3 regions of the Methylophilus sp. 3sh_L genome follow, and region 1 is predicted to be linked to each of the others. Evidence: predicted binding sites of a transcription regulator. Region 1 holds the regulator's gene; each other region holds the start of a gene.
The links. Region 1 encodes FliA, which starts transcription of late flagellar genes. Its sites were predicted from a motif close to CTAAAGTTNNCNNAAANNNTGCCGATANNA; they were not measured.
Positions count from the first base shown of each region.

Region 2: a site for FliA is predicted at 5,761-5,790, ahead of ACIDF8_RS11495 (flagellin). Genes of this name have one in related genera too.
Region 3: a site for FliA is predicted at 3,261-3,290, ahead of flgM (flagellar biosynthesis anti-sigma factor FlgM). Genes of this name have one in related genera too.

Region 1 covers NZ_JBKOUF010000004.1:178,130-188,566, reverse strand. The annotation lists gene flhF (flagellar biosynthesis protein FlhF) at 1-1,256, shown strand, start outside; gene ACIDF8_RS10360 (MinD/ParA family ATP-binding protein) at 1,249-2,040, shown strand; gene ACIDF8_RS10355 (RNA polymerase sigma factor FliA) at 2,058-2,792, shown strand; gene ACIDF8_RS10350 (flagellar motor protein) at 2,792-3,544, shown strand; gene ACIDF8_RS10345 (flagellar motor protein MotB) at 3,544-4,473, shown strand; gene ACIDF8_RS10340 (putative bifunctional diguanylate cyclase/phosphodiesterase) at 4,522-6,531, opposite strand; gene ACIDF8_RS10335 (sulfite oxidase heme-binding subunit YedZ) at 7,103-7,732, opposite strand; gene msrP (protein-methionine-sulfoxide reductase catalytic subunit MsrP) at 7,734-8,681, opposite strand; gene ACIDF8_RS10325 (hypothetical protein) at 8,854-9,675, opposite strand; gene ligA (NAD-dependent DNA ligase LigA) at 9,735-10,437, opposite strand, start outside.
Region 2 covers NZ_JBKOUF010000006.1:30,593-41,029, forward strand. The annotation lists gene ACIDF8_RS11470 (sugar 3,4-ketoisomerase) at 108-518, shown strand; gene ACIDF8_RS11475 (2OG-Fe(II) oxygenase) at 621-1,466, opposite strand; gene ACIDF8_RS11480 (flagellin) at 1,877-2,677, shown strand; gene ACIDF8_RS11485 (DegT/DnrJ/EryC1/StrS family aminotransferase) at 2,936-4,039, shown strand; gene ACIDF8_RS11490 (flagellin) at 4,274-5,074, shown strand; gene ACIDF8_RS11495 (flagellin) at 5,898-6,698, shown strand; gene ACIDF8_RS11500 (flagellar protein FlaG) at 6,772-7,119, shown strand; gene fliD (flagellar filament capping protein FliD) at 7,150-8,838, shown strand; gene fliS (flagellar export chaperone FliS) at 8,863-9,351, shown strand; gene ACIDF8_RS11515 (flagellar protein FliT) at 9,353-9,685, shown strand; gene ACIDF8_RS11520 (flagellar hook-length control protein FliK) at 9,686-10,437, shown strand, end outside.
Region 3 covers NZ_JBKOUF010000006.1:59,803-70,239, reverse strand. The annotation lists gene ACIDF8_RS11680 (polysaccharide biosynthesis protein) at 1-409, shown strand, start outside; gene ACIDF8_RS11675 (ATP-binding cassette domain-containing protein) at 411-2,318, shown strand; gene ACIDF8_RS11670 (flagella synthesis protein FlgN) at 2,392-2,874, opposite strand; gene flgM (flagellar biosynthesis anti-sigma factor FlgM) at 2,880-3,200, opposite strand; gene flgA (flagellar basal body P-ring formation chaperone FlgA) at 3,362-4,129, opposite strand; gene flgB (flagellar basal body rod protein FlgB) at 4,404-4,826, shown strand; gene flgC (flagellar basal body rod protein FlgC) at 4,846-5,253, shown strand; gene ACIDF8_RS11645 (flagellar hook assembly protein FlgD) at 5,274-5,942, shown strand; gene flgE (flagellar hook protein FlgE) at 5,981-7,219, shown strand; gene flgF (flagellar basal-body rod protein FlgF) at 7,263-8,006, shown strand; gene flgG (flagellar basal-body rod protein FlgG) at 8,060-8,842, shown strand; gene ACIDF8_RS11625 (flagellar basal body L-ring protein FlgH) at 8,882-9,532, shown strand; gene ACIDF8_RS11620 (flagellar basal body P-ring protein FlgI) at 9,620-10,437, shown strand, end outside.

The DNA of each region.
Region 1 (10,437 bases):
CGAATCGTAGTGTCAACGGCGGCACTGAAATCATGGCCATGCTGGAATCTGACATTGATGCCAAACCCAGCCAGGCGTCAGGTGAACCAGGCACGGAACAAGCCCGCAGCCTGCTGGATTTTGTCAGTGCCAAAGAACAACCCCGCCCGCCCGCACCGGCACCCCGTGTCGTTCAGCAGCCAGCCGCGCCAATCCCTGAAGAGGCCAATGTTAATGAGTCCGCCATCATGGACATGCTCAAGCAACATAGCGAACAACAGGAACAGGCCTATCAGCTGGCAACACAAACCCTGGAAGAGAAAATGCAAGGCATGATGGTGGAAATGCGCCAGATGCGCAGCCACTTTGAAACACAGATGAGTGCTATGACCTGGCAACATCATTTGCAACATAGTCCGGCCAAATCTAAAGTGCTGGGCACTTTGCTCGCAGCTAACTTCAGCGCTTCTCTCTCCCGCCAGATTGCTGAAAAAATGCCTAACCATATCGATGTGAACAAGGCACCGATGTGGGCCAAAGAAGTGATTAGCCGCAACCTGCACACGCTTGACGATGAGGATGCGTTGCTGGACCGTGGTGGCATTTACGCCTTGGTCGGCCCAACTGGCGTCGGCAAAACCACCACCACCGCCAAATTGGCTGCCCGTTATGTGATGAAGCATGGGACCCAGAACTTAGGCCTGATCACCACCGACAGCTACCGCATTGGTGGTTACGAACAATTACGTATTTACGGCAAGATTTTGGGGGTCATGGTACATGCCGTGAAAGATGAGGAAGACCTCAAAATCGCCCTCAATGAACTCAAAAACAAGCATATGATCCTGGTGGATACGGTAGGCGTCAGTCAGCGTGACCAGGCAGTGACTGAGCAATTGTCGATGCTAAGCCGTGCGGATAGCCCGATCCAGAAACTGTTGTGCCTGAATGCCACTTCTACCGGTGACACGCTGACCGACGTGATGCGTAGCTATAAAAAACATGATATCGCGGGCTGTATCGTCACCAAACTGGATGAAGCGGCAGCGATTGGCAATGTGCTGGACGTATTGATCCGTGAACGCATGCGCTTGTTTTACACCACCAGTGGCCAACGCGTGCCAGAGGATATCGAGCTGGCAGATAAGCAAGCCTTGGTCGAGCGCGTGTTGACTCCGCATCAGGCCAGCCTGCCTTATCAATACCTTGATGAAGAATTGCCCTTGGTGATCTCCAGCATGATGCAAACCGCCAGCCAGGAGCAGCCACATGTTTAATTACCGTGACCAGGCGGATGGCTTGCGCCGTATCATGGCCAAAACCTCTGCCCGCATCATTAGTGTGATCGGGGCGAACGGGCAACCTGCGAGCCAGTGGGTGCGCCAGCTGGCAGCCAGTATGCTGACGCCAGAGCAGCGTTTTCTCCTCGTACATTCGCACCGCCAAGCTGCCATGACGCATTCCTTGCAAGGCATTGCCGTGCAACGCCAGGCCATTAAGCGTGGCATTTTCAAACATCCGCAAGGCTACGACCTCACCTGCTTGGGTGAAAATGACCTGTTAACCTCGCCTTTATCTCAAGATTTAAAAGTGCAACTTAACGGTATAGTGGAGCAACTTGCGTACGATTACGACACCGTGATGATTGAAGCCCAACTGGATAGTCAAGACTATAGCCTGATGCTGCCGGTCATTGCCGAGCATGAGTTGATCATACAAATGGATAGAAGCGACGACGCCATCAAGTCTGCCTATGCCACCATCAAGCATATTAGCCAGCGACACGGCCAGATCCCGTTGGGCGTGGTCGTGACAGATGCTAACCAGGATCAAGGCAAGCAATACTTTATGCGCTTAAACCAGGTGTGCAAACAGTTTTTAGGGCTCTCACTGGACTTTATTGGGGCCATGCCTGCGCAAACAGGCGTGGTAAATGCGAACAGTAGCGCCCGCCCAGCGACAGAAGCCAGTAAACAGCTTTCCAGCACCCTCGCGTTTAAAACCGTCGCCCATCGTCTTGAACAACAACGGATTTCCATGCCATCCATGGCTGTTGCCTAAAGTCAAAGAGGAAGAACATGTATACCGCTAAAGGCACGACTCAAAATACCGACCAGATGCTAAAACAGCATAGCGGCCTGGTCAAAAAAATGGCGTATCAAATGAAAGCCAAACTCCCCTCATGTGTGGAGCTGGACGATTTGGTGCAAGCGGGCATGATCGGCCTGATGGATGCAATACAGCGCTACGAAGATACGCATGGGGCACAGTTTGAAACTTATGCCTCGCAACGCGTGCGTGGCGCCATGCTGGATGAGCTACGTGGCGCAGACTGGCTGCCTCGCGGCATCCGTAAAAACATGCGTGATATTGAGTTGGCTGTGCAGCAGCTGGAACAAAAGCTGGGCCGTCCGCCAACTGAATCCGAAATCGCCAAGCACATGAATTTTAGCCTGGAAGATTACTATGATATTTTGAGCGACTGCCAAGGTCACCAGCTCATTTATTACGAAGACTTTCAGGATGATGATGGCAGTGAGCATTTCCTAGACCGTTATGTCGACGATGACAGCAGCGACCCGGTCAAATCCCTGCTCGAAAGTGATTTCCGCGAGGCACTGATTGAGTCTATTGATAATTTGCCTGAGCGCGAAAAAATCCTGATGGGTTTGTATTACGAGCAAGAGCTGAACCTGAAAGAAATTGGCGCGATCATGAATGTGTCTGAATCACGGGTTTGCCAGCTTCACAGCCAGGCCGTAGCACGCTTGCGCGCCTCCATGCGTCAAAAAGCCTGGACCGGGGTTTCCTGATGGACTGGGGTAGCCTGGCCGGACTGCTGATTGCGATCGGCGGCCTGGTCCTCGGCCAAGTCATTGAAGGAGGACATCTTAACTCCCTCATGCAACCTGCCGCGTTTGTGGTAGTCATGTTAGGCACCATAGGCGCAGTCTTGCTGCAAACCGAGCTCAAACTGTTTATCAAAGGCTTGCGCATGCTCAAGCTGGTATTTGTGCATCCACAGGATGACCGCAAAAAGCTCGCTACCAAAATCAATCAATGGAGCCAGCAGGCGCGTAAAGAGAGTGTGTTGTCACTGGAAAGCCACATCAAACGCGAACAGGATCCGTTTGTGCGCAAAGGCTTGCAATTGCTGGTCGATGGCACGCCCCCTGACCGTATTCGCGAAGTCTGTGCCATTGATATGTACTACTATGAACAGCAAGAGCGCGAAGCGGCCAAAATCTGGTCAGCCGCTGGTGGCTATGCACCTACCGTAGGTATTTTGGGCGCGGTGCTGGGCCTGATTCATGTCATGGAAAATCTGTCTGATCCGAGTAAAATCGGTAGTGGCATCGCAGTGGCATTTGTCGCCACCATTTATGGCGTGGCCTTAGCTAACCTGGTATTCCTGCCCATCTCTAACAAACTCAAAGGCCATGTCCAGCATGAGATGTCCAGGCGTGAAATGTTGCTCAATGCCTGGGTCTCAATTGCACGCGGAGACAATCCCAAACTGGTCAGTGAACGGCTGGAGTCTTACCTGCACTTGAGGCAATCGTGATGTACAGACGCCACAAGCATGAGGAGGATGACGAGAGCCATGAACGCTGGCTGATCTCTTACGCAGACTTTATCACCCTGCTGTTTGCGTTTTTTGTCGTCATGTATGCCACCTCCACCATTAACCTGAATAAATACCGAGCGCTCTCCAGCTCAGTGGTCTCAGCGTTTCAAGGGGAAATGGGGGGCACCGGCCAGCCACAAAATAGCACGCCTGGCTTGCCAGCACCCGGATTACAACCCTCTGGCATCCAGCCTCAAAAAGGACAAAACCCAGGCGCGGTGATGAAGCCTTTGCCGCTCAGCTATTTGTATCAGGAAAAAAAACAGCGGGATCTGGAAAAAATCCGTGCCATGGGTCAACAGCTCTCTAATACCTTGGCAAACTGGATAGAGCAAAAACAGGTGACGGTTTACCTGTCAGATCTGGGGGTTGAAATGGATATCTCTAATAGCCTGCTGTTCCAGAACAATCAGGCCGTCTTGACCCCACAAGCCAGCCAGGTGCTGCATATTATTAGCGCCCAATTAAAAAATGAATACCGTACTATCCAGATTGAGGGGCATAGCGACAAACATCTATTCAGCGGCACACCAGAGGCAGAGAGTAAACGCTGGGCGCTGACGGCAACCCAGGCCGCCCGCGTCGCGGCCACCCTGGTGAGTGACGGCATTGCAGCCAAACGGCTATCCGCATTGGGCCTAGCAGAAACGCGGCCAGTGTCCAGCAGTGACAATAGTCTGGCCCAGTCGCTCAATAGCCGCATCACCTTACGTATCCTGAGTGCAGAAAGCAGCGAGCAACTCACCAGCAATCTGGCAAACCGTCAGGAAATTTCGCCCGCCGAAGCACCAGCCACCCCAGACCTATCGGTGACGCCTGTCACCTTGCCGGCTGCGATTATTGAAAAAACCACACGTCAGCCCTAAACGCTGTAAGGCACTAGCGCCTAAGCTGCTTTAGCAAAAATACTATGATTAAACTAAAGCCTCTTGCAGCCATGCATTAAAGGCAGTGATAGGCATAGGCTTGCCAAACAGGTAGCCCTGATAGCGACGACAGCCATTGTTAAACAATAGCTCTAGTTGTTCAGGCGTTTCCACCCCTTCGGCAATCACGCCCAGATACATACTCTGCGCCATCGCGATAATAGTACGCACTATGGTGCGGTCATGACTGTCGGTGACAATATCACTGACAAACGAACGGTCAATTTTGAGTTGGTATAACGGTAATTTTTTGAGGTATTGCAAGGAAGAATAGCCGGTACCAAAGTCATCCAGTGAAAATTGAATCCCCAATTGACTCAGTTCGGTCATGATACGGACGGCATCATCGACATTCTCTAGCAGCAAGCTTTCCGTCAGCTCCAGCCGAAGTGCGTTAGGGTTGATTTGATGCCGCTGCAAACAAGCTTTGACCATGTTAGTAAAATTGGCCTGGCGGAACTGGCGCGCACTGATATTGACCGATAAGCTGAGCTCACGCGTTTTTTGTGAGCGCTGCCAAAGCGAAATTTGCGCACAGGCTTGATCCAGCACCCACTGCCCGATCTCAACAATCAGCCCGCTACTTTCGGCGACGGCAATGAATTCTATGGGTGAAATCAGCCCCCTGCTTGGATGCTGCCAGCGCAGTAAAACCTCGGCGCCGAACGGTCGACCAGTATGATCAACCTGCACCTGGTAATAAGCTTCCAATTGCTGCTGGGCAATTGCTTCACGCAACTCGGCTTCCAGCCTGGCTTGTGCTGCTATTTCAGTTTGCATGCCAGGCTCATACATACACGCATGGTTACGGCCAGACTGTTTGGCTTTATGCAGGGCAATATCCGCGGCTTTCACATGGTCCGTATCTTCCATGTCTAACCCGCTAAAGGTGCATAAGCCCATGCTGGCGGTCACTGGCAACTTTTGCCCTGCAACGATAAATGGCCGCTGCAGTGTTTTAGCTAATTTGCGCTGCAAGGCCCACACCTGCTGCGCGGCTTTGTCTTTTTGAGTCGCCAGTCCGGAAAGCAAAATCAAAAACTCATCCCCTCCCATACAGGCAATAAAATGCGGTTGGGCTATTTTTTGCAAGCGCTCTGCCACCTGACTTAGTACTGCGTTGCCTACACTATGCCCATGCGCCTCGTTAATCCACTTGAAATAGTCGAGATCAATATAAATTAGGCCAATATACTCACCTGCACTGGGCTGGCTGCGCATCGCCTGCAACACTTCATACATTTTCTTACGGTTAGGCAAACCGGTGACGGTCTCTACATACGCCAACGTTTGTATAGATTGCTGGGACAAGTGCCGGTCAACCACAATACTGACTAAGCGGGCGACTTGGCCGAGCATGGATTGCTCTGCGGCAGACGGCAGTTTGACCTGGCGTGCATACAAGGCAATGCCTCCTAACACTTCACCGCTGGCATTGAGAATAGGTTCTGCCCAGCCTGACGCGACGCTGGCATCCAGCGCTGCCGCCCGGTGATGTTCCCAGTAAGGATGTGTCATCACATTGTCGACGATGACGCGTTGCCTGGTGGCAATCGCTGTCGCCAGCGAGCCATTCCCGGCTTCAAGCTTTAACTGTCGTAATGTTTGCAACAAAGCCGGGGGTAAACTGGGGGCGATAACCGTTTGCACGCGTTGACCTAAGTCATGGGTCAGGACGATGGCACAATAAGTATCCGCATGCAGGGCCTCAATCTCGCGGGTAATCCAGACGAGTATCTGCTCTGTATCTTGGGCTTTGAGGATCAGTTCCAGCAGCGCGAATTTGAAGCGGTCATAATCAAGTGCGCGTTGCTGTTCCTGCTGGTAAGCAAATGCTGATTGGTGCTGCTGGCTGACATCATGAACGAGTAACAGGCAGCGCTGTTCGCCAGTCAAATTAGTAAAAGAGTCTACCCGGCACTCTAGCCATTGCACGGGCGACTCACCGCTGGCGATATGGATCAGTTGCTGCGGTGTATCTTTGGAAGCTGAAGTCAACAGCGCCCGGAGAGGTCCATGCGCTCTATTGGGCAATGCTGACCAAATGGTATGCGTTAGGCGATTGTCTGCCCGCAATGCAGGTATTGCATTGTCTGGGGAAAGAATTGAAATACATTCCCCCGCCGCGTTAGTTTCAACTGCCAGGTAAAACTGGTCGGGGCTAATGAGAGCAGACCACTGCTCAAGACACGCACAAAGTGCAGGGTTGGCCAACATTGAGACACTTGGCACCAATATTACAGAAGACATCGCAAACTTTCACAACCGCAGTGCACACCCGGATGAATCCCGCGCTTACAACGCAGGCAAACAGATGACACACCCCCGAATAATTTTTAGAATAGCGCCACCTGTCTGATGTAGCAACGCGTTATATTTATAATAATGTGTCCAAAAAGCGGTTCAATGTCAAGCACGGATACCTTAACAGCTGTCAGCTTCAATGCTTAACAGTTAGTACTCCCGCGATGATTAAATGGTATGCCGCACTCTTTTAGAGGCGGTAAGGAGGCACACGTCCGGCTTTCAAGAAAATAACTAAGTGATTGCGTTAAGCGTGCTAGCAGGGTTAATTGAGTTTGCGTTTTCGTGTAGTAAATGCAGGCAATCGCAACAGCATGAGCAAGCCAAACACTCCACTGTAAATCATGGGTTCGGTCAGATCTTTTTTAACCAGCCACCAGAAATGCAGCAAGGCCAGTATGGCAATCAAATACGCCAGTTTATGCAGCATTTTCCAGCGTTGTTTGAGGGTACGGATGGCCGCCTGATTGGAAGTCGCCGCCAAAGGCAGGCTAAACAATAAAGCCAGCGCGCCAACTAACACATAAGGGTGCTTAACGATGTCCTTGACGATATCTGACCAGTCAAACTGGTAGTCTAGCCAGACATAACTGGTCACATGTAAACAGGCGTAGGCAAACATCCACAAGCCCAGCAAGCGGCGTACGGCGATCAACCAGCCTTGCTGCGTGAGATGTTTGAGCGGTGTCACACTTAGGGATAGTAACAAAAATACCAGCGCCCACGTGCCGGTCGAGCGTTCAATAAACTCTACCGGATTCGCGCCCAGCTCGTTGGTGACCCCAAGATAGACCAGGCGCAACAGCGGCAATAATGCACCCAGCCAAACCAATATTTTCAACCCATTGATGCGGCTTTTGACAGACATGGAAGGTAACGAAAATACACGTTCCATATTAGAAGTTTTTCTTCAAGTCCATGCCGGTATACAAACTGGCGACTTCGTCATAACCGTTAAACAGCCTGGTTTTCACGCGCCCGGCAAACAGTCCTGCGCCGATACGCTTCTCTGAGGACTGCGTCCAGCGTGGATGATCAACTTGCGGGTTCACGTTCGCGTAAAACCCGTATTCACGCGGGCTGGCGCGCATCCAGCTTGTGGTTGGCATCTGCTCGACAAAGCGGATGGTAGAAATGGCCTTGGCGCCCTTGAAGCCATATTTCCATGGCACGACCAGCCGCACAGGCGCACCATTCTGGTTAGGCAACACTTTGCCGTACAGCCCCACGGCGAGAAGTGTCAGGGGTTGCATGGCCTCATCCATGCGCAAACCCTCCACATACGGCCAGTCCAGTATCGGCATGCGCGCGCCAGGCATATGCCGGGGATCATTGTAGGACACAAACTCGATATATTTTGCATTGCCAGTCGGTTGCGCCCAGTCAATCAGCGCCTTTAGCGGCAAGCCTATCCATGGGATGACCATAGACCACCCCTCGACACAGCGCATACGGTAAATCCGCTCTTCCAGCGGTGCCAGCTTCATCAGCTGCTCAATGCTGATGGTTTTGGCTTGCTTGACCGCACCTTCTATCTTGATGGTCCATGGCGTCGGCTTGAACAGCACAGCCTCACGCGCCGGATCTTCTTTACCGGTGCCAAATTCATAATAGTTGTTGTAATTGGTCACATCCTGCAAAGAGGTTAACGTTTCTTCCTTACCAAAGGCAGTTTTTTGAAACTCCAGGGATTGAGTAGCCTGCGCGGTTTTCGGCAACCAGATACTGGCAGCGGCGACACCAGCGGCCTTGATTAAAGTACGGCGTTGCTCAAACACCGCTTGCGGCGTGATTTCGGAGGGTAAGATTCCGCTGGGGTTACTGCGGTGAGGGTCAAATTGCATGATGTTTCCTGTGTGGTGACAATTGTATGTTTGTCGCGTATGACAGGAAAACCTTACAGGGGATTCCAAATAAAAATAATTCTTTTGATCAGCTTGGAGTTTTGACTTGCCAGCATGGGGGGTGCTTTTCCAGCCCTCCCCCTTTAATTAAGTATGCTAGCGGGTACAGAAGTTACTTGGTCTGGGCCAATAACGTATCCAGTTCAGGGTCTTTCAATTTGGCAGCGATCACGCCTGCTTGCTGTAGTAATTGTTGTGCCGCCACATGATCCCCCTGAGCCTTTTTTGAAGCTGCCCATAGGATGGCGGTCTTGGCTTCATAAAATTCGCCGCCATTGTCATGCGCATAGTCCATCAAGCGCTGGTAGGTTTTGTCTGCCCCGACAAAGTCTTTTTTATCGGTAAACAATTGCCCCAAAGTCAGGCTGGCTTCAGCATATTGGTCAGGGGAGCCTGATTTGCGCAGCATCATGACGCCCTTGAGCTGATATTCAATCGCTTTTTCAGCCTCATGCAATTGCTGATAGGTCATGGCTTCGTGGATATAGCTATCCGCGCGCTCGTCGTCGTTCAAGGAGAGCTTTTCGCCAGCTTCAAATGATTTGAGCGCGTCAGCATACTGCTCCATTTCAAAATAGGCTTCGCCGATCAGGTTGTGGGCAACACGGGCATAGCGGCGCATGTTTTGCTGCTCGCTAAACTTGAGTGCCTGCTGGTAACTTTCCAGCGCTGCCGCATGTACCTTGGCTTCCAGCTGTGCATTCCCCAACAGCATATGCGCCGCAATCAGATCCAATCCTTCTGGTTTGAGGTTAAGGGCCTGTTTAAAGCTCTGCTGGGCGGCGGTGTTATCCCCTAAACCCGATTGCGCGCGGCCTTTGCAAAGCCAAAACTCAGCTTGTTTAGCATGCTGCTCAGCCAGTTTGACGGCTTCAGTATATTGCCGTTTTTGTACGGCAGTATCACAGGCATCCAACGCAGCATCCTTAGCCATTGATTCATTAATAATCAATAAATTAAAAGCTAAAATTAAAGTTAATTTTAAGTTCATATTCAGAATAAACTCGATTGTTTTGTGTGAGGTTCGGTTGAATCAGTGGGCGTTTCCGCGGTAATGTCATCATCAGAAGCGGCCTGTAACATGGCGAACAATGCAGCCTCATCCAGAATGGCGATATTCAGTTGCTGCGCTTTTTCAAGTTTGCTGCCCGCCTCTTCTCCGGCCACCACATAACTGGTTTTGGCCGAGACACTGCCGCTGACCTTACCGCCCGCGGCTTCAATCATCGCTTGGGCTTGGTCACGCTTAAGCGTAGGTAAAGTGCCAGTGAGCACAAAGGTTTTGCCAGCAAACGGGGTCAAAGTGGCTTTTTTTTCAATGTCGGCCCAATGCACGCCTAAATCGCGCATGGCAGCTATCACTTCGCGGTTATGCGGTTCCTGAAAGAACTGATAAGCGGCTTCTGCCACAATCGGCCCGACATCCTTGACTTGCGTGAGTGCGGCTACATCAGCCTGGATCAAGGCATCAAGATTACAAAAATGTTGTGCCAGGTCTTTTGCAGTGGCCTCACCCACATTGCGAATACCTAATGCATAAATAAATCTGGGCAAGGTCGTTTGCTTGCTTTTTTCAATGGCTGCCAGCACATTCTGTGCAGACTTTTCCGCCATCCGTTCGAGGTCACTGAGCATAGGCAACGTCAGCCGGTAAATATCATCGAGGTGATGCACAAGCTCGCGGTCAACCAGCTGG
Region 2 (10,437 bases), on a different contig from region 1:
CACCTTACTGAAGATAAATGCTGCCTTTTCCAGGCTTTATTAGTTGAATTAATTCGTGCATGCCTATCGTATAGTGGGTTGAGTTACGAGATAGAGCAGGTGTGTGTATGCCACTAGAACATTGCAGAATTATTGAGTTGCCTAAAGTCCATGACCCGCATGGCAACCTCACATTTATTGAAAGTAATAATCAGATCCCATTTGCGATTCAGCGCGTCTACCATGTCTATGATGTTCCCGGAGGGGCGGAGCGTGGTGGTCACGCGCACAAGAACTTGCATCAGTTTATTGTCGCCATGTCTGGTAGTTTTGATATCACCCTGGATGATGGCAAGGATAAGAAAAAATTTCATTTAGCCCGTTCTTATTATGGCTTGTATATCTGCCCGATGATTTGGCGTGAAATTGATAACTTCTCATCTGGTTCAGTATTGATGTGCCTGGCTTCAGAAAAATATGATGAAGGGGATTATTTCCGCCGTTATGATGATTTCATGCGCGCACGTTGGGCTGCTTGAGTTGCCACGTTCTGCCAATATCTGAATTCAAAATATTTAACCATTAAAAAAGGCGCATCATTGATTTGATGCGCCTTTGTTTTTATGACGTGGAAAATGTATTTATGAGTGGCTGACGGTGCCAGCGACTGGTAAAGGCTCGGTCGGTTGTTTAGCAGGTTTTTTGTTTTTGCGGTAAACCTCGCTTGAGGTGGATACATTGGCGCGCATACGGATCAGGTCAGCAATTTCTGCACTGTCTTTTTGATGCTCGCGCGGTGCAAACAAGGCTCTGCCACGCGGATCTGCGTCCACCGGTGGCTCGCATAAATAATAGACGGCCAGACTCTTGCGATAAACACCATAAGGCTGGGTCAGTGGACGGCTCATGCCGTGCCAGGAGTTCTGAGTCGTATCAAAAATCACGGCACGGTTAAATTTGGGGCAGACTTCTTTTAGCAGTTCGCCAGGCTGATTTTGCTCTGCATCGTGGCTCCACAAACCCAAATGTCCGCCATGATATGGCTTGAGTTGCTCCGACACATAAATAATGATGTTGATTTTGCGCTGCAAACCTAATTTGGGATGAATGGAGTAATCCAGGTGCGGATTCAAATTGCCGCCAGTGCCGTGAATATGCCAGCCGCCGCCGTGCAAGCCATTGTCAGCATATAACTGGGTGCCGACGATTTCAGATAGTTTGTCTATGACCAGGGCCGAGTTCAGTGTCTGGAACAGCGCATAGGTCAGCGCAGGGAAAGCATTCCAGTCATTCAATGCTTTTTTGTCTTCGATCTCGTTTTGGTAGTGAAACCAGCGCGAAGAGTCATACTCTGGAAATTCGCGTGCAATCTTTTTCACCAATTCAGGATTCAAGAAATGATCGATGACGGCATGGCGGAAAGGTTTTGCATCTTGAAAGTGATGCATTCCTTTAGTCAGATGATTCAAATCCAGAAACGGTTGCATGAAAATCCCCCTTCGCATTAATTGAGCGTGTTCTGTATTTATATCGGACTTAAAAGCAATTTATTAAGGCGAATATGCGTGGATTTGTACGTTAATTTGTATGGATAGAAGCAAACCGTGCCTTCTTGAGGCCGTGTCTTGAGCGGGAACCTTTTGTTTCTTAATCTGTAGACAGGCGTATCTGTAGAAATGGCGGCAAAACCGCTTTCTATTCGCTGAAATCAATTAGCAGGGGCTGCGATAAAGTGATTCTTAACTTGACGCAACGTTCTTACTATAACGGCCAGTGTTGGCTGAACTTGAGTGAGAATGTGCGAAATCAGATTAATTTAAAACGGATTGAAGAGCTTGAGTGTGGCATTAAGACTTAGCATGAAGCTCGATATTTTTGTACATTAAGGAGACTTAACATGGGTGCAGTCATTAATACCAATATTTCATCATTAAATGCCCAGCGCAATTTAAATGCCTCTCAAAGTGGTTTGAATCAATCTATTGAACGCTTGTCTTCAGGTTTACGCGTAAATAGCGCCAAAGACGATGCGGCGGGCCTGGCGATTGCAACGCGGATGGACTCCCAGATCCGTGGTAACGATGTAGCGATCCGCAACTCGAACGATGCAATTTCTTACCTGCAGGTGACAGAAGGTGGCTTGTCTAAAGCCACTGACGCCTTGCAACGGATGCGTGAACTGGCGGTGCAGGCAGCTAACGGTAGCTACGGCTCTGGCGACCGTGCTAACTTGGATACAGAATTCCAGCAGTTGACGCAGGAATTAACCCGCTTGAGTACTTCAACCCAGTTTAACGGTTTGAACGTATTTGGTGGTTCTGGCTACACCTTCCAGATTGGTTCTGGTTCCGCTGATACTTTGCAGGTAAGTTCGGTGACTGCTGCTTCAGTGTCTGGTAGCGTGGCTACTGCATCAGCAGCGACAGCAGCGATTACAGCGATTGATGCGCAATTGGATACAGTGAATACGTCACGTGCGAGCCTGGGTGCTTATCAAAACCGTTTTGAGGCGGTGATCAGCAGCTTGCAAGTCAATATAGAGAACGTGTCGGCAGCGAAATCCCGCATTATGGATGCAGACTTTGCGGCTGAAACTGCGAAGATGACCCGTAACCAGATTCTGCAACAGGCAGGCACTGCGATGCTGGCCCAAGCTAACCAGTTGCCTAACAGTGTCATGTCACTGATTAAAGGGTAAGCCTAACATAGTTTCAGTTTAAGTCATTTTCTAGATAGCTGTGCTTATTAAGATGGCGGGCCTTTGCCAAGACAAAGGCCCGCCATTTGTTATTTAATTCTCTCAATATGCTGTTGTTACACTAGCCTTGAGGATAGGCTGGTAAAACCCGTGTTGTTTTTCTCAATTTAAATTGCCGGATAAGATATATTAAGTGACTGGTGCGTGGTGACACGCCTGCTCTCTCTTTTGGTCTATTCACATTATTGGGTGCCATACATGATTCCTTTCCTTGATCTAAAAGCCGCTTATGATGAATTAGCTTCAGAGATAGAAGCTGCGCTGTTAAGAGCAACGCGCTCAGGCTGGTATATCGGCGGGACGGAAGTGGACGCATTTGAAGCGCAGTTTGCTACCTATACCGGCGCTGCACATTGCGTGGGGGTAGGGAATGGCCTGGATGCACTGACCTTGGCCCTGCGCGCCATGGATGTTGGGGCAGGGGATGAGGTGATTGTGCCCTCTCACACCTATATTGCAACTTGGCTGGCTGTGAGCGCCGTCGGCGCAACCGTCGTGCCGATTGAGCCTAGTGCCGGGCAGTTTAATATAGATGCAGCGGCCATTGAGGCAAAAATCACGCCTAAAACCAAAGTGATTTTGCCCGTCCATTTATATGGCATTCCTGCTGACATGGATGCGATTTGCGCGCTGGCCAAGCAGCATGGCTTATTGGTATTGGAAGATGCTGCACAAGCACATGGCTCCGCTGTCAGGGAGAAGCGTGTTGGTGCGCATGGGGATGCCGTCGCCTGGAGCTTTTACCCTGGTAAAAATTTAGGGGCTTTGGGGGATGGTGGTGCGGTCACCACACAGCACGACTCTCTGGCGCAGCGCATACGCGCACTGGGCAATTATGGTTCTGCGGTGAAATATTACAATCTGGAACCTGGCGTCAACAGCCGTCTCGACCCTTTGCAAGCTGCTGTGCTATCGGTCAAGCTTTCGAGGCTTGATGAATGGAATACGCGCAGACAAGTGTTAGCGCAGCGATATTTAGAGGGCTTGCAAGGGTTGCCTTTACAACTGCCAAATTCTCCGGCTTGGGCAAAAAGCATCTGGCATTTGTTTGTCATTACCACCCCGCAACGCGATGCCTTGCAAGCGTGGTTGCAGGCAAACAAGGTTCAAACCCTGATTCATTATCCTGTCCCCCCGCATTTGCAACAAGCTTACCAAGCGCTTGGCTGGAAGGAAGGGGATTTTCCCCATGCCGAGCAGTATGCAAACCAGGCCTTGAGTTTGCCCATCGGGCCTCAACTCTCCTTGGAGGCCGTTGACCGCGTGATTAGCTTGGTGCGCGCATTCTTCCAAGCGCATTAGGACGCGCCTCTATTTTCAGTCATTTAAAGTTTTTCCCGCAAGGGTCGTAAATGGTTTCAAGTGCATGATTGACCGTACCGAAATTTTAAACAGCAGGATTAAAGAAATTTCAGGTGAGGTCGATAAAAGTAACAACAACGCTGAATAGCAAACATGTGGTAACAAGTGTATCAACGTTGATCTGACATGCCGATTTGACACTAATTGGATATATGACTCTAAAGGAGATTTAACATGGCTTCTGTAATTAATACTAACGTTGTATCACTGAATGCACAGCGTAACCTGAATGCTTCGCAAACAGGCTTGAATCAATCCATTCAGCGTTTGTCCTCTGGCTTGCGTATCAACAGCGCCAAGGATGACGCAGCGGGGATGGCGATTGCGACCCGTATGGATTCACAAATCCGTGGCAGTGATGTTGCGATTCGTAACTCAAACGATGCGATTTCTTACCTGCAAGTGACAGAAGGTGGTTTGTCCAAAGCGACAGACGCCCTGCAACGTATGCGTGAACTAGCTGTACAGGCAGCCAACGGCAGCTACGGTTCTGGTGACCGTGCCAACCTGAACACAGAATTTACGCAGCTGACTTCAGAACTCAGCCGCTTGAGTACCTCCACCCAGTTTAACGGTTTAAACGTATTTGGTGGTTCTGGCTACACCTTCCAGATTGGTTCTGGCTCTGCAGACACCTTGCAGGTGAGTGCAGTGACTGCGGCTTCTGTGAGTGGCAGTGTTTCCACCGTGTCTGACGCGACAGCAGCGATTACAGCGATTGATGCGCAACTGGATGCGGTGAACACATCCCGTGCTAGCCTGGGTGCTTACCAAAACCGTTTTGAAGCCGTTGTGAGCAGCCTGCAAGTGAACGTGGAAAACATTTCTGCAGCGAAATCCCGGATTACGGATGCAGACTTTGCGTCAGAAACTGCGAAGATGACTCGTAACCAGATTCTGCAACAAGCAGGCACAGCAATGCTGGCCCAAGCCAACCAGTTGCCTAACAGTGTAATGAGCTTGTTGAGAGGTTAATTCTGAGCGCTTAATTCTCAAGACACTAGAATCAATGGCGGGCACTTGTGCAAACAAGTGCCCGTTTTTTACTAACACGACGACAGTTTCCGCCTAGCCATCCTTCCAAGTGGCAGTTTTCGTCTTAGCTATAAGCATTAATGCCTGCCTACAAGTCATTTTTATGGCGTGTTTGCATATGGTACCGATCATCAACAAGCAGCAGTTGCTTCTTCTTTTTTTGACTCCCCTTTACTTCTCTACCAGAAGGCCGCCTGCGGTTTTCTTAAGGTCTGAAAATCAATCGCCAAATTTCTATGCGCTATTGTCTGTTTTAGCGGTGCTTCACACGATAGCTACACATTGTCTTTCAGGATAAGCAGGTAAAAACGCTGTTGTTTTACCAAATTATGCTGGCTTGACTACGGTAAAGTAGGCATGTTGGTGTACCGCTAAACGAATGGAATACCGTGAAACTGGCAGTATTGTATGGATCGCTATGAGATCAGAGTGAGATAAAAGAGATTGCTTGCGTATTGGGAATAAACCAGGACGTGTGGACACTGAGACTAGGCTGGGACTGGCGTAGTGGTGATTTCGCACGGCTTGAATTTGCTATTAATAGATTGAGATTAAAGTTTTTCCGGAAGGAGTCGTAAATAGTTTCAAGTGCATGATTGATCGTACCGAAATTTTAAACAGCAGGATTAAAGAAATTTCAGGTGAGGTCGATAAAAGTAATAACAACGCTGAATAGCAAACATGTGGTAACAAGTGTATCAACGTTGATGTGACATGCCGATTTGACACTAATTTGGATATACGACTCTAAAGGAGATTTAACATGGCTTCTGTAATTAATACCAACATTGCATCACTGAATGCACAGCGTAACCTGAATGCTTCGCAAACAGGCTTGAATCAATCCATTCAGCGTTTGTCCTCTGGCTTGCGTATCAACAGCGCCAAGGATGACGCAGCGGGGATGGCGATTGCGACCCGTATGGATTCACAAATCCGTGGCAGTGATGTTGCGATTCGTAACTCAAACGATGCGATTTCTTACCTGCAAGTGACAGAAGGTGGTTTGTCCAAAGCGACAGACGCCCTGCAACGTATGCGTGAACTAGCTGTACAGGCAGCCAACGGCAGCTACGGTTCTGGTGACCGTGCCAACCTGAACACAGAATTTACGCAGCTGACTTCAGAACTCAGCCGCTTGAGTACCTCCACCCAGTTTAACGGTTTAAACGTATTTGGTGGTTCTGGCTACACCTTCCAGATTGGTTCTGGCTCTGCAGACACCTTGCAGGTGAGTGCAGTGACTGCGGCTTCTGTGAGTGGCAGTGTTTCCACCGTGTCTGACGCGACAGCAGCGATTACAGCGATTGATGCGCAACTGGATGCGGTGAACACATCCCGTGCTAGCCTGGGTGCTTACCAAAACCGTTTTGAAGCCGTTGTGAGCAGCCTGCAAGTGAACGTGGAAAACATTTCTGCAGCGAAATCCCGGATTACGGATGCAGACTTTGCGTCAGAAACTGCGAAGATGACTCGTAACCAGATTCTGCAACAAGCAGGCACAGCAATGCTGGCCCAAGCCAACCAGTTGCCTAACAGTGTAATGAGCTTGTTGAGAGGTTAATTCTCAAGACACTTGAATCATATCCACAGGGGCCTTCCTCTGTGGATTTTAGGCTAAGCAGAGGAGCAGCATCATGACTCAATCTATGGATGGTGTTGGCGGTAACCGCACATTAACGAGTGTGCCCGCAGTAAATAGCTTGAAACTGGTGAAATATGCAGAAGCCAGTGGCGAGCAAAAACCTACCGAAGCGCTGGATAAGGCGACTTTGACAGGCGCAGTACAAAAACTGAATGACTATGTGGCGCCTGCGCTGCAAACCATACAGTTTTCGATTGATGATGACACAGACCGTATTGTCGTGAAAGTGGTCGACACCGAGACACAGAAGGTGCTCAGGCAAATCCCTAATGAGGAAGTGCTGGCCATTAGCAAGACGTTGGACAAATTAAGAGGGCTAGTCATTCGTCAAACGGTGTGATGAATTGTGATTGTATTTGGAGACTAGATTATGACATCGATTGTAAGCTCAACAGGATCATCAGGGTTACCTATTGACTCACTTGTCAATGCCATGATGACGTCTGCCCAGCAGCCGATTACGCAGATCAAGACGCAAGTCTCTACTTACAATACCAAATTGTCTGCTTATGGCACCTTAAAAAGTGGGCTCAGTACCTTCCAAACGGCCCTCGATGGTTTGTCTAACCCAGGTAAGTTCAATGCGCAATCCGTGACGCTGACTGATTCAAACAGTATTAGCGCCACTGCAGATGGTAGCGCTACCAATGGCAACCACAGCATTTCGGTGAGCCAGTTGGCCACTTCGCAACGCATTACCACTTCAGCCTACAGCGATGCCAGTACCACGTTTGGGACTGGGAGCCTTAAGATTTCCTTTGGTACCTATACCCCAGCCAACGGTAGTACGGCAGCTTCTTTTACTGCGAATAGCAGCAAAAATGCCATCACAGTGAATATCGACAGCAGCAACAATACCCTGTCCGGCATTCGTGATGCGATTAACGCACAAAATGCTTCTGTGACGGCTTCTATTGTCAATGATGGCACGGGTAACCGCCTGGTGATCACCTCAATGGACACGGGTGCAGCCAATAGCCTCAAGATTGATGTCACCGATAACGATGGCAATAATACCGACGGTAGTGGCTTATCCACCTTTGCTTATGACCCGACCGCTTCAAGCGGAAGTGGCAAAAATTTAAGTGAGCTTCAGGCTGCACAAAACGCGTTGTTAACGGTTGATGGTTTAAATATCAGCAAGGCGAGCAACAGCATTACCGATGTGATTCAAGGGGTAACCTTGAACCTGAAGGCTGTCACCAGTACGGCGAATTCGATGACGATTGCGACCGACAATAGCGCGATCAAGAGTTCTGTACAGGGATTTGTCGATGCCTACAACAAACTGAATACCAGTCTGCGTAACCTGACAAAGTTCGTCGATGGTGGATCTGATGCCAATGGTCCTTTGTTGGGCGATTCTGTTGCGCGTGATGTGACGGTCAAACTCGGATTAATGATGTCCCGTATTTCACCTACCGCCAGCACCTACCGTACCTTGAGTGACATTGGGGTCACCGTGGGCGATGGCGGCGTGATGACGCTGGACGATACCAAGTTTCAGAAAGCAATGGCGAATAGCCCTTCCGATGTTGCGAAAATCTTTTCCCCTTCGGCAAGCAGTACCGATCCATTGGTCAGCTTTGTCAGCAGTGGCGATAAAACAGTCTCTGGCACCTATGCCGTCAATATCTCACAAGCGGGGAGCAGCTCTCAGGATGTGGCTGGTACCCTGAATGGCGTGAATGCGATTGGCAGTGGTAATACCCTGACCGGCGCGTTTGGTGAGAATAGTGCCGGTTTAAAACTCAGTATTTTGGGCGCTGCGACTGGAGACCGTGGCACGGTGACTTTCAACCGCGGCTTAATCGGCGAGTTTAGTAGCATGCTTGATAGCTGGCTGGACTCCGATGCTGCGTTGGCCACCAGGACAGACGGTTTGCAGTCGTCTATTAAATCATTGAACAAAAAAGCCGATGACTTAAGTGCCAAGCTACCTAGCCTTGAAGCAAGTTATCGTGCCCAGTACGCAAAATTAGATGCATTACTCAGCAGTATGCAAAACCAGAGCAGTGCATTGACACAACAATTAAGTGCAATCAGTAAAAATAGCTAATCGCGGAATATTATCAGGAGAATTATGATGTTTGGATCGAAACAATCTGGCATTAATGCCTACGCCAAAGTAGGTTTGGAAACAGGTGTCGTAGATGCCAGTCCGCTCAAGCTGACGATCATGCTGTATGAGGGCGCTGTGACCGCCTGTATCCGGGCACAACAAGCCATTCAGAAGCAAGACATTACGCAAAAAGGCGAATATATTTCCAAAGCGATCTCCATCATTGAAAGTGGTTTACGCACCAGCTTGAACAAACGCGCAGGGGGTGAGGTTGCCCTCAATCTCGACCAGTTGTACGAATATATGATCCGTACCCTCATGCAAGCCAGCTTGCGTCAGGATAGCGCCAAGGTGAATGAAGTGCAGCAGTTGCTGATGGAGTTGAAGGGGGCTTGGGAAACCCTGGAAAAATCGGGGATGAGCCGCCTTGCACAGCAGAATGCACTGGAAAACTCAGCGATTGCAGAAAAAGCACAGGCTTATCAACATCTGGCCATGGCCGGGGCCTGATATGTCCAAGGCGCTGATTAATACTTATGAGTCTGCTGCCAAAATCATGGAGCAGATGCTGTTGGCCGCGCAACAGAATGCCTGGGAAAAAGTCACTGAGCTTGAGCAGTCTTATATGCTGAAGATTGAAGTGATCAAAACGCTGGAGCAAAACCTGCGTTTGCAAGCCGAGCAACTGAGCCAGGTACAGCATTTGCGCAAGCAGGAGTTGGTGCAGAAAATTTTGGCCGATGATGGTGAGATACGTAATTTGCTGTATCCCGTCATGCATCGCATTACCGATATGATTTTTGATGCGCAGTTGCATGCGCGTACGCCACCGGATGTGATTTAGATGATTCCGATCCCGCAAGTGCTCTCCCAACGTTTCATCGCGAGTGAAACCGAGAGCTTGCGTGCGGTGACTTCTATCATGCCGGTAGAAGGCACCCAAGCCGAAGCGCCATTGTGGGAGCGCATGCGGCCAGGCATGCAGTTTACCGGCCTGATTGTACAGAAAGACGCCGGGCAAAAAGGCGCAGCCAATCCTGGCAATGCCGATCTGGCTGCTTTCAAAGTTCAAATCCAGTTACCCAATCAGCCACCCATGATGGTGCAAATGCAGCTGCCGGCTTACTTATCGCAGCAGCAAACCCTGAATATGCAGTTTATGGGATTGGCGAAAACCCAGGGCAAAGAAGGGGAGGGCTATCCTCAAGTGCGCTGGGGCGTGCAATCTGCAGGCGTAGAGACTGCCAAACTGGCTAGTGCGGGTTTGTTGGCCGAGATGCCGCACGCAGATGCGCATATGGTTAACCAAAGCCTGGTACAGAATGCCAGCGGCCAGGCGACACTGGTAGAACTGAGTCTGCCAGCCAAGCATTTACAGCGCTGGCTGGATGCCACACCTTTTCAGTCTCAATACGCCGTGTTGCAGTCGCAGTCTGTGGTCAGCCAAAGTCCACAAAAGCCGCAGGTGCTGGCACAAGACCTCAAACATGCGCTTGATAGCTCAGGGCTATTCTATGAGTCTCACCTAAAAGAGGCGACCCTAGGGACACGCCCCTGGCATCAGCTCCTGCAAGAGCCGCAAAACAAGCCTCATTT
Region 3 (10,437 bases), on a different contig from region 1:
TGAAGTATTTGTGCTGGACATGGGTACGCCGGTCAAGATCGTTGATCTGGCACGCGATATGATTAAACTCTCTGGTTTGCAGGAACAAGAGATACGCATTGAGTTTACCGGCTTGCGTCCTGGTGAAAAGCTTTATGAAGAATTGCTGGCAGATGATGAAAACACCTTGCCGACCAGCCATGAAAAATTGCGGATTGCCCAAGCCCGCAGCGCGGATATTATTTGGCTAACACAATTACTGGAATGGCTTGCTGCTGTCCCACATTTATCAGAAGCTCAAATCAAGCAAGATTTGCAGCGTTGGGTTGAAGAATATCAACCTGATACCCGTCCTGCGCCTTCTGCTTCGCACAGCGCCTCATTGTCAACGTTAGAAAAACTGCCCTCCCCTTCGCAACAGATACACTGATATGCCCTTAATCACACTCAAACAGGCCAGCCTGGCCTTTGGTCATGTGCCATTGCTGGACCAAGTCAATTTTCAGCTGGATAACAAGGAGTGTGTCGGCATTATTGGCCGCAATGGCACCGGAAAATCCAGCATGCTGAAAGTGGTGGCCGGCTTGACCAAGCTGGATGATGGCGAACTTTGGCGCGACCCAGGGAGCAAGATTGCCTATGTGCCGCAAGAGCCAGCCCTGGATGACAGCCATGATGTGTTTACCGCCGTTGCACAGGGGTTGGGTGCAGTCGTGACTCAACTTAAGGAGTATCACGAACTGTCAGTGCAGTTGTCACACGCGCAAGAGACGCAAGCCCTGCTTGATCGCATGCAAGTATTGCAACACAAGCTGGAGGCTGAAAACGGCTGGGCGCTACAATCCCGCATTGAGTCTGTATTATCCAAGCTTGGGCTAGAAGCCGAAACACCGATTGCAACACTCTCTGGCGGTTGGCGTAAACGCGTCGCATTGGCTCAGGCATTGGTGCAAGCGCCCGATGTCTTATTGCTGGATGAACCGACTAACCACCTGGACCTCGAGGCCATCGTCTGGCTGGAAGAGTTGCTGCTGGGCTTTCAAGGCAGTGTGATGTTGATTACGCACGACCGCCGCTTTCTTGACCGTCTATCTACGCGCATTGTCGAACTCGACCGCGGAAACTTAACTGAATTTACAGGCAACTATAGCCAGTATCAGATCAAGAAAGCAGAGTTGCTGACCGTAGAAGCGCAGCACCAGGCCAAATTCGACAAGTTTTTAGCGCAAGAAGAAGTTTGGATCCGCAAAGGCATAGAAGCCCGGCGTACCCGCAATGAAGGCCGCGTCAGAAGACTGGAACAATTGCGGCTTGACCGTGCAGCACGGCGTGACCGTCAAGGTCAGGTGCATTTGCAACTGGATGCGGGCGAGCGCTCTGGCAAATTGATTGCCGAACTGCAAGATGTACACATGGCGTTTGGCGAAAAAGTGCTGATCAATCGCTTTAGTACCCGCATCATGCGTGGCGACCGCATAGGCCTGCTTGGTCCGAATGGAGTGGGTAAATCTACGCTGCTCAAGCTCATCCTGGGTGAGTTAGCGCCTAGCGCGGGCACGGTACAACTGGGCACCAATATCCAAGTAGCCTACTTTGACCAGATGCGTGAACAACTCAATCCGGAAGCGACCTTGATGGACACCATCAGCCCAGGCTCCGAGTATGTACAAATCGGAGAGACACGCACGCATGTCATTGGTTATCTCGAAGATTTTCTGTTTGCCCCTCAACGTGCACGCTCCCCGGTGAAATCTTTGTCTGGCGGTGAACGTAATCGTTTATTGCTGGCCCGTCTGTTTGCCCGCCCAGCCAATGTCCTGGTGCTCGATGAACCGACCAATGACCTGGATATTGATACGCTGGAACTGCTGGAAAACCTGCTGCAGGATTATGCTGGCACCCTCTTTTTGGTCAGTCACGACCGGGCGTTTTTGGAAAATACAGTCACCCAGGTAATCGCGTTTGAAGGCCAAGGAAAATTAACTGAATTTAGTGGCGGCTATGATGACTGGCTACGTTTTAGCCAGCAACGTGAGGCTGCAAGCAAACCAGTTGAAAAACCGTTAGCGGCTGCTAGCCAACCCACCAGTGCAACGACGGGAGGGAACTCACCCGCCCGTAAAAAATTGAGTTTTAAGGAACAACGTGAACTTGAAGCGTTGCCGACAGAAATCGAACAGTTGGAGCAGGAACAAACGGCAATCCAGGCACAATTTGCACAAGGGGATATTTACAAGCAAGCGCCGGAACAGGTAAAACTACTGCAGGAAAGACTGGATGCAATCGAGGCGTTGATTCTGGAAAAGCTGGAGCGCTGGGAGTGGCTGGAAAACCAATAAGCTCAACTATTCAGATTGTTGAGTCAGTCAAATGCATCGTGCGTGCAGGCATGTGTTCTAGCGTCTGGAGACGCTAGACGGCAAAGCTAGTGCGTGAGCTATGTCCAGCATGGGTTTGACCATTCTTGCCATAAAATTGCATGGCATTAGGCGACTTGCCCTGAATAGCGTCTAACTTTTCCTGATTACGTTGAAAATGCTTGGTGATGAGAATACCGTTAACGCGGTTAAGCTCTTTGGCCTGAGCCAGTTTTTTTTGAAACTCTGCCCATGCTGCATCCATGACATTACCGTAACGCAACTCCAGCCATTTGGCCATGCCTTTTTCATTGGCTTCGAAGCCAGCGGCGGATAAGGCAGCGTAGCGCTGCTTTGCTGCTTCACCCAAGGCTTGCAGCAGCGATACCCGTTTATCAATAATCTGTTCGATGGTGTTTAGGTCTGCTTTCACCAAAGCTTTTTGTTCATTCTGCAAATCATCAATCAATGCTTCAACCAGATTGGCATCCGCTTCAAAACTAATCTGAGGGATCGCGTTACGATTTGCAGTATTCATACCTATCAACCTTTTTTCGAATGGATTAAGTCCTTAACGGTTTGTAATAAGCCGTCAGCCACTTTGCCCGTGTCTACCGTAAAGTCTCCACGCGCAATTGCACTTTTAATTTCATCCACTTTGCTGGTATCAAACACCTCTGTCGAGGCGATGCCAGCTTCAATGGACTGCATCTGCACCGAAGCCGCGGACAACGTTACATTGTCTTTGCTGGCAGGTGTTGCCGATGCGGTGGTCTTTTCGGCACTTTTGCTACTGGTGCCTTTATCTAATACTGGTTTATCTACACCAATCCCAAGTTTCTTAATCGAGTCTGAAATGTTCATGCTATCCCTCTGCCTTGATATATGAGTTTGTCGGGTGACTAAACCCTCATTGATTAACAGTTCTATCGGCATAGTTTAAGCGAACTTTAGTTCTTAATATAGTTTTTATCTCAAGATTCTGATCGAGAAGCGTTTTTTCATGTTTAGAGTAGCCAGTCTCACTAATATCTAACGTCTACTTTTCCACTAGACAATGCAACGCCTTTAATCACCTGACCGCTGCTGACTTTCACATCCACTACCTGGCCAGCATTGGCTGTTTGTAATGCAGTTCCGTCAGCGCTCACCACAAATCCCTCACCACGGCTGTTTAACTGTACGGTCTGACCCTGCATAATCACAGGTCTCGATTTGAGCAACTCAGGCCGTAACACTGTTCCAAGTGGCATGTTCAACGCAGCTTGCTTACCTTCAAGCATCGCCACGTCAGTGATAATTCCCGCTGGCAGTTTGCTGAGATCCCCGGATTGCAACACCACGTCATTCGGGCTCAGTAATGCACCCTGGCTAACGGGGACGGCAGTGACAGCATATTCCGCCCATACTTGTACATCTGCTTGCACGTAGAGCGTCCACAATTTGCTCTCTGCTTGCAGACAACGCACCCCTATGTGGGTTTTACCCCACAAGCGCGAGCCCGGCACAGTAAAGCCTTCCATCATGTCACAAGCAGCAATCCGCACGCGACTATCCAATGGCTGGATATCAACATTGACTTTGCCCGGATAACCTTGCGTCTGGCTTTGCACATATTGCACAGCTGTTTGATAGACGCGGCTGTGCATGTCTGCGGACACAGGTTCAGTTGCACGCTGGTTAGCAATCGTCGCAGCGGTAGCCGTGCGGTCAGCTGCCAGCAAGGCATGGTTGAAGAACCCTGTCAGGGTGATCAACATGGCACACAAAAATGTAAGCAGACGAGGTTTCATGAGCACTCATTCTACGCACAACGTCCAGTACTAAATGCTCAAATAAAGGGGATTTACCGCATCTAATTCAGAAATTGTTCATAAATGTGCGGCGTACACTAGGCATAGCTAGTAAAAGTGACTCAACCAACAAGATGTAACGAGTTATCAGGATTAACGGCAGTCTCTTGCAAAGCTTTAGGATTTTTTTGAATAAAGATGTTTGGGGCCAAGCGATAACTACCGCCAACCCAAGATTAAAGCCAGAGATTAAGGCAAGTGAAAGGAATCAACGATGATCAACAAATTAGACGCCGCACTGAATTTTCATCAGACGGCATTGCGTGTGCGCAATGAACGTCAAGAGCTGTTGGCATCAAACATCGCTAATGCGGATACACCGCAATACAAGGCGCGCGATATCGACTTTAAGTCTGCCATGCAAGCGGCCTTGCAACCCAGCAGTAGCGCAGGGACAGAAACACGCGGACTGCAAAAAACCGACTCAGGACATATGCAAGGCCAACCGAATCAAGGCTATGCAGGCCCTGGCGACCCATTGTTCCGTTCTGTGACGCAAGCTTCTGTAGACGGTAATACGGTGGATATGGATGCTGAGCGTAATGCTTATGTTGATAACGGCATCCGTTACGAAGCAAGCTTAACCATGATCACGGGCCAGATCAAAAAAATGCTGACAGCAATCAATGGCCAGTAATTGAGTAAGGAGTACTGACATGTCTTTATTTAATGTATTCAAGATTTCCGGCTCTGCCATGAGCGCACAATCCATGCGTCTGAATACCGTAGCCAGCAACCTGGCTAACGCGGACAGTGTGGTTAGTTCTGATGGCAAACCCTACCAGGCCAAACAGGTCGTGTTCAAGGCCGTACAAGATGCAGCCAACCAGAACGCCAGTACCGTCGCGGTTGACAGCGTGATTGAAGACAACCGCCCGGGCAAAATGGTCTACGACCCTAAACACCCGATGGCAAATAACGAAGGCTATATCACCATGCCAAACGTCAACGTGACGGAAGAGATGGTGAATATGATCTCCGCCTCCAGAGCTTACCAAAACAACGTGGAAACCATGAATGCGGCCAAGACCATGTTGCTTAAAACACTCAATATTGGTCAATAACCTGCAGAAAGGAATTTCGTATGACCACGGTGAATACTAACAATCAAGTACCCCAGGACTTATTGAATACGGTGAACAATCGCCAGACAGCCTCAAATACAGATGATGCGCAAGACCGTTTTATGAAGCTGCTGGTGACACAAATGAAAAACCAGGACCCGCTAAACCCCATGGATAACGCGCAAGTCACCAGTCAGATGGCGCAACTGAATACGGTCACCGGGATTAACAAACTGAATGATTCCATGACCAGTCTGATCAACAATGTGCAAATGGGCCAGTCTTACCAGGCCACCAGCATGATAGGCCGCAACATCTTGTCTGCAGGCAACAGCATGGAACTCGGGGAAAAAGGCGCATTATTTGGTGTGAATATCCCCAATGGAGCCGACAGCATGACCGTGACCATTAAAAACGGCGCCGGTGCCGTAGTACAAACACTCACCCTCGGCAAACAAGCCACTGGCATCAATGCCTTGTCCTGGGATGGAAAAGATGCCAGCGGCCAGCCTGCCCCTACTGGCACCTATACGTTTGAAACAACCGCCACACTGGGCGATGCGAAAACAACCAGCACCCCACTCAGTCTGGCCCAGGTGCAAAGTGTTTCCCAAATGAATGGCACATCCAAGCTGAACTTAAGTACCGGCAAAGACGTCGCGCTGGCTGATGTGCTTGAAGTATTCTAAAGCCCCACAGAATGTAATCTTACGCAAGGAGAAATAGCATGAGTTTTCAACAAGGTCTTAGCGGTTTAAATGCCACCTCGCAACAACTGTCGGTAATTGGTAACAACGTTGCCAACGCCAACACTGTGGGCTTTAAGCAATCCACCTCCAAGTTTTCGGATGTGTATGCCGCCTCATTGAATGGTGGCGGTGCGACGCAAATCGGGATTGGTACCAAGCTGGCCAAGGTGGCTCAAGAATTCACGCAGGGCAATATCACCAATACCAACAATACACTGGATGTTGCCATTAACGGTAACGGCTTTTTCATTATGAGCCAGAACGGCGTCGTGACCTACACACGTAATGGCCAGTTTGAGATGGATAAAGATGGGTATATTGTCAACAGTGAAGGCAAGCGCCTCAGAGGCAACAGCGCTGACAACTTGGAAGGCTCTTCACCAGTGGATATTCAAATTAACACCAGCGACCTGCCGCCAAAAACATCGACCCAGGTCACCGGCAAGCTCAACCTGAACTCAGACAGCGATGTCATTGATCAAACAGTCAAGCCATTTAACCCTTCGGATGCCAGCACTTATACCAACTCGACTTCGATCACGGTCTATGATGCCTTAGGCAATAGCCATACAGTGCAGAATTACTTTGTTAAAACAGCTGCCAATACCTGGACAACATACACCACTGCTGACGGCAGTGTGGTTCCGCCCAAAGCCAATGCTGCAGACCCATATACTGCAACGGGCACGATTAAATTTACCACCTCAGGCGCTTATGACACGACCAACTCTAGTGCCCTGAATGTGAGCTTTACGCCTGCAAGCGGTGCCGGTGCTGTCAACCTGAAACTGGATTACACCGCCAGTACACAATACGGCTCTGGTTTTAGTGTCAACAAGTTAGCCCAGGACGGTTATACCTCAGGCCGGATTGCTAACTTCAGCATTGGTAGCGACGGCATTATTGTGGGCCGTTACAGCAATGGTCAATCGCAAGCCCTGGGCCGCGTGGTGTTAGCCAACTTTGTCAACCCGAATGGCTTGCGCTCACTGGGTGGCAACCAATGGCAATCCTCCTATGATTCAGGCGAAGCCTTGATTGGCGCGCCTGGTAGCAGCACCCTGGGGGTATTGCAATCCTCCGCGGTGGAAGACTCTAACGTCGACCTAACTGCCGAATTGGTCAACATGATTATGGCGCAGCGCGTCTACCAGGCCAACTCACAAACCATCAAAACGCAAGACCAAGTGCTGCAAACCCTGGTGAACATGCGTTAATTGAGTGTTGATGGCTGAATATTGACTGAATGAAGGAGTCGCTATGGACCGTCTGATTTACACCGCCATGACTGGCGCTAAACATATCCTGGAACAGCAGGCGACCACTGCGCACAACCTAGCCAACGCAAGTACCACCGGGTTTAAAGCGCAGATTGACAGCTTCAGGGCGGTCCCGATTCTGGGCGATGGCCTACCCACCCGTGCCTTTGTGGTGGATGCTACTGTAGGCACCAATTATGCCGCAGGCAGCATTCAGCAAACCGGACGCGACCTCGATGTCGCCGTGCAAGGCGAAGGCTGGATCGCGGTACAGCGCGCCGATGGCTCAGAAGGTTATACACGTAACGGCTCCCTCAAAATCAACCAAAACGGGCAATTGCAAACCGAATCCGGCTTAAATGTCATGGGCGATGGTGGCCCGATCAGCATTCCGCCAGATGTCACCATTACCATTGCCAAGGATGGCACCGTCTCCAGCGTCAATAACCTGACCGCACCTGGTGCCACCAATATCATTGGCCGGATCAAGCTGGCCAATCCCCCAGAGTCTAGTCTTAAACGGGGTGCAGACGGCTTGTTTGTGACCACCAATGGTCAACCTGCCCCGGCAGATGCCAATGTCACGCTGGTTGGCGGCGCCCTTGAAAGCAGCAATGTCAATGTCGTCGATACCATGGTCAATATGATCAGCCTGGCGCGGCAGTTTGAGATGCAAATGAAGATGCTCGATAACGCTCAAAACAACGCCGGAAAAGCGGATCAACTCTTTGGTTTGAATGGCTAAGTCCAGGACTAAGATGACACTATGAACATGGCTCAATGCCCAAGGAGTGAACGATGATACGCTCATTATGGATTTCCAAAACCGGTCTCGATGCACAACAAATGCAGATGGACGTGATTTCAAACAACCTGGCCAACGTCAGTACCAGTGGCTTTAAAAAATCACGCGCTGTATTTGAAGACTTGCTCTACCAAAACCTGCGTCAGGTCGGTGCACAAACCTCGCAGCAAAGCCAGGCGCCAAGTGGGTTGCAGCTAGGCACAGGCGTTAAGCCAGTGGCTACTGAGCGCATTTTTACTCAGGGCAACTTGCAACAAACCGGCAATGACAAGGATGTTGCCATTCAGGGCCAAGGGTTTTTCCAGATTCTGTTGCCAGATGGCACCACGGCTTATACCCGTGACGGTTCTTTCCAGGTAGATAGCCAAGGGCAGCTGGTGACCGCCAGTGGCTATCCGGTACAACCGGCGATTAGCATTCCGGCCAATGCACAAAGCCTGTCCATCGGCCGTGACGGCGTGGTCTCAATTACCACCCCTGGCTCGACCGCAACCACACAGATTGGCCAACTTCAGCTGGCGACATTTATTAACCCGGCTGGCTTGCAGGGCAAAGGCGAAAACCTGTATGTGGAAACGACCGCTTCTGGTAACCCTGGCGTAAACACGCCAGGCACCAATGGCGCGGGTTTATTGAATTCAGGCTATGTAGAGACTTCGAACGTCAACGTGGTGGAAGAACTGGTCAGCATGATCCAGACACAACGCGCCTATGAGATTAACAGCAAGGCAATCACGACTTCGGATCAGATGCTGCAAAAACTGGCGCAGCTTTAATCCCTTTTGAGGGTGACTGAAATGATGAATAGAACGATCATGAGCTTATTACTTTGTCTGGCATTTTCCCAGTTGTTGAATGGCTGTTCCATTACACCATCCACCATTGTCCAAAAGCCCGAAACGCCACGGGTCGCAGCAGTACGTCCTGATACCCGTACCGAAGGGGCCATTTTTAATAGCGGCGGCTACCGCCCACTGTTTGAGGACCGCCGTCCACGCTATGTCGGCGATATGGTGACCGTCTTGATTACAGAGAACACCACTGCCAACAAGGCCACTGACAATGAGCAGACTAAAGACGGTGCCACTACAGCTGGCGTCACTGGTTTATTTGGGCACAACGTCCCTAAAGCTTCATTTAATGCAAGCTCTGCCCTCTCCTTTAAAGATAAAGCGACTGCAGATGCGAGTAATACTTTCAGTGGTTCTGTGACGGCGACCGTCGTGGATGTCTTACCTAACGGTTACCTGGTCATCAGCGGCGAAAAACAAATTGGCTTTGACAAAGGCACCGAGTATGTCCGCTTCTCTGGCGTTGTAAACCCAGACATGATTACGATTGGTAACCAAGTGGTGTCAACCAAGGTCGCCGACGCGCGGATCGAATACCGGACCAATAGCAAAATGGATGCGGCAGAAGTCTTGTCGATGTTTTCCCGCTTCTTTCTTAGCATGATCCCGCTGTAAGGGGCACACATGATGAAACAAACACGCCCCCGCAACGCACGCACGCTGTTACGGTCATTTTATGACTACAGAAAAGAACTGTTGTGCATGCTGTTATTGCTCAGCGCGACCATCGTCAACACCGATAATGCCCACGCAGAACGGATCAAAGACATCAGCAACATCCAGGGCGTGCGTAGCAACCAGCTGATTGGCTATGGCCTGGTTGTTGGCCTGGATGGTACCGGTGACATGACCGTACAAACCCCATTTACCGTCCAAAGTATTATCAGCATGATGAACCAGCTCGGGGTCACCATACCGCCAGGCACTAACCTGATGCTGAAAAACATTGCTGCCGTGATGGTCACCAGTGCCCTGCCCCCTTTTGCACAACCTGGACAAACCTTGGATGTGACCGTTTCCTCAATGGGTAACGCCAAAAGCTTGCGTGGCGGCACCCTGTTAATGACACCGCTCAAAGGGGCGGATGGACAGATTTATGCCATGGCGCAAGGTAACCTGGTAGTCGGTGGTGTCGGTGCCTCTGCCAACGGTAGCCAAACGCAGATTAACCATTTAAGCGTAGGCCGGATCTCTGAGGGCGCGACGGTAGAGCGTGCTTTGCCCAACACCCTGCTCAGTCAAGATATCGTCCGGCTAGAGCTGAAAGAAAGTGATTTTTCAACCGCCAATAACGTCGTGGAAGCCATCAATAAAAAATTTGGCCCGATGACCGCACAAGCAGAGAGTGGCCGCGTGATCCAGGTGCGTCCTCCAGAAACCATGAGCCGCGTCTCATTTCTGGCTAATCTCGAAACCATTAATGTGGCGCTGGCCGCAACGCCTGCCAAGATTATCTTAAATGCACGCACGGGCTCGGTCGTCATGAACAAAGCGGTCACACTGGATAGTTGCGCCGTTTC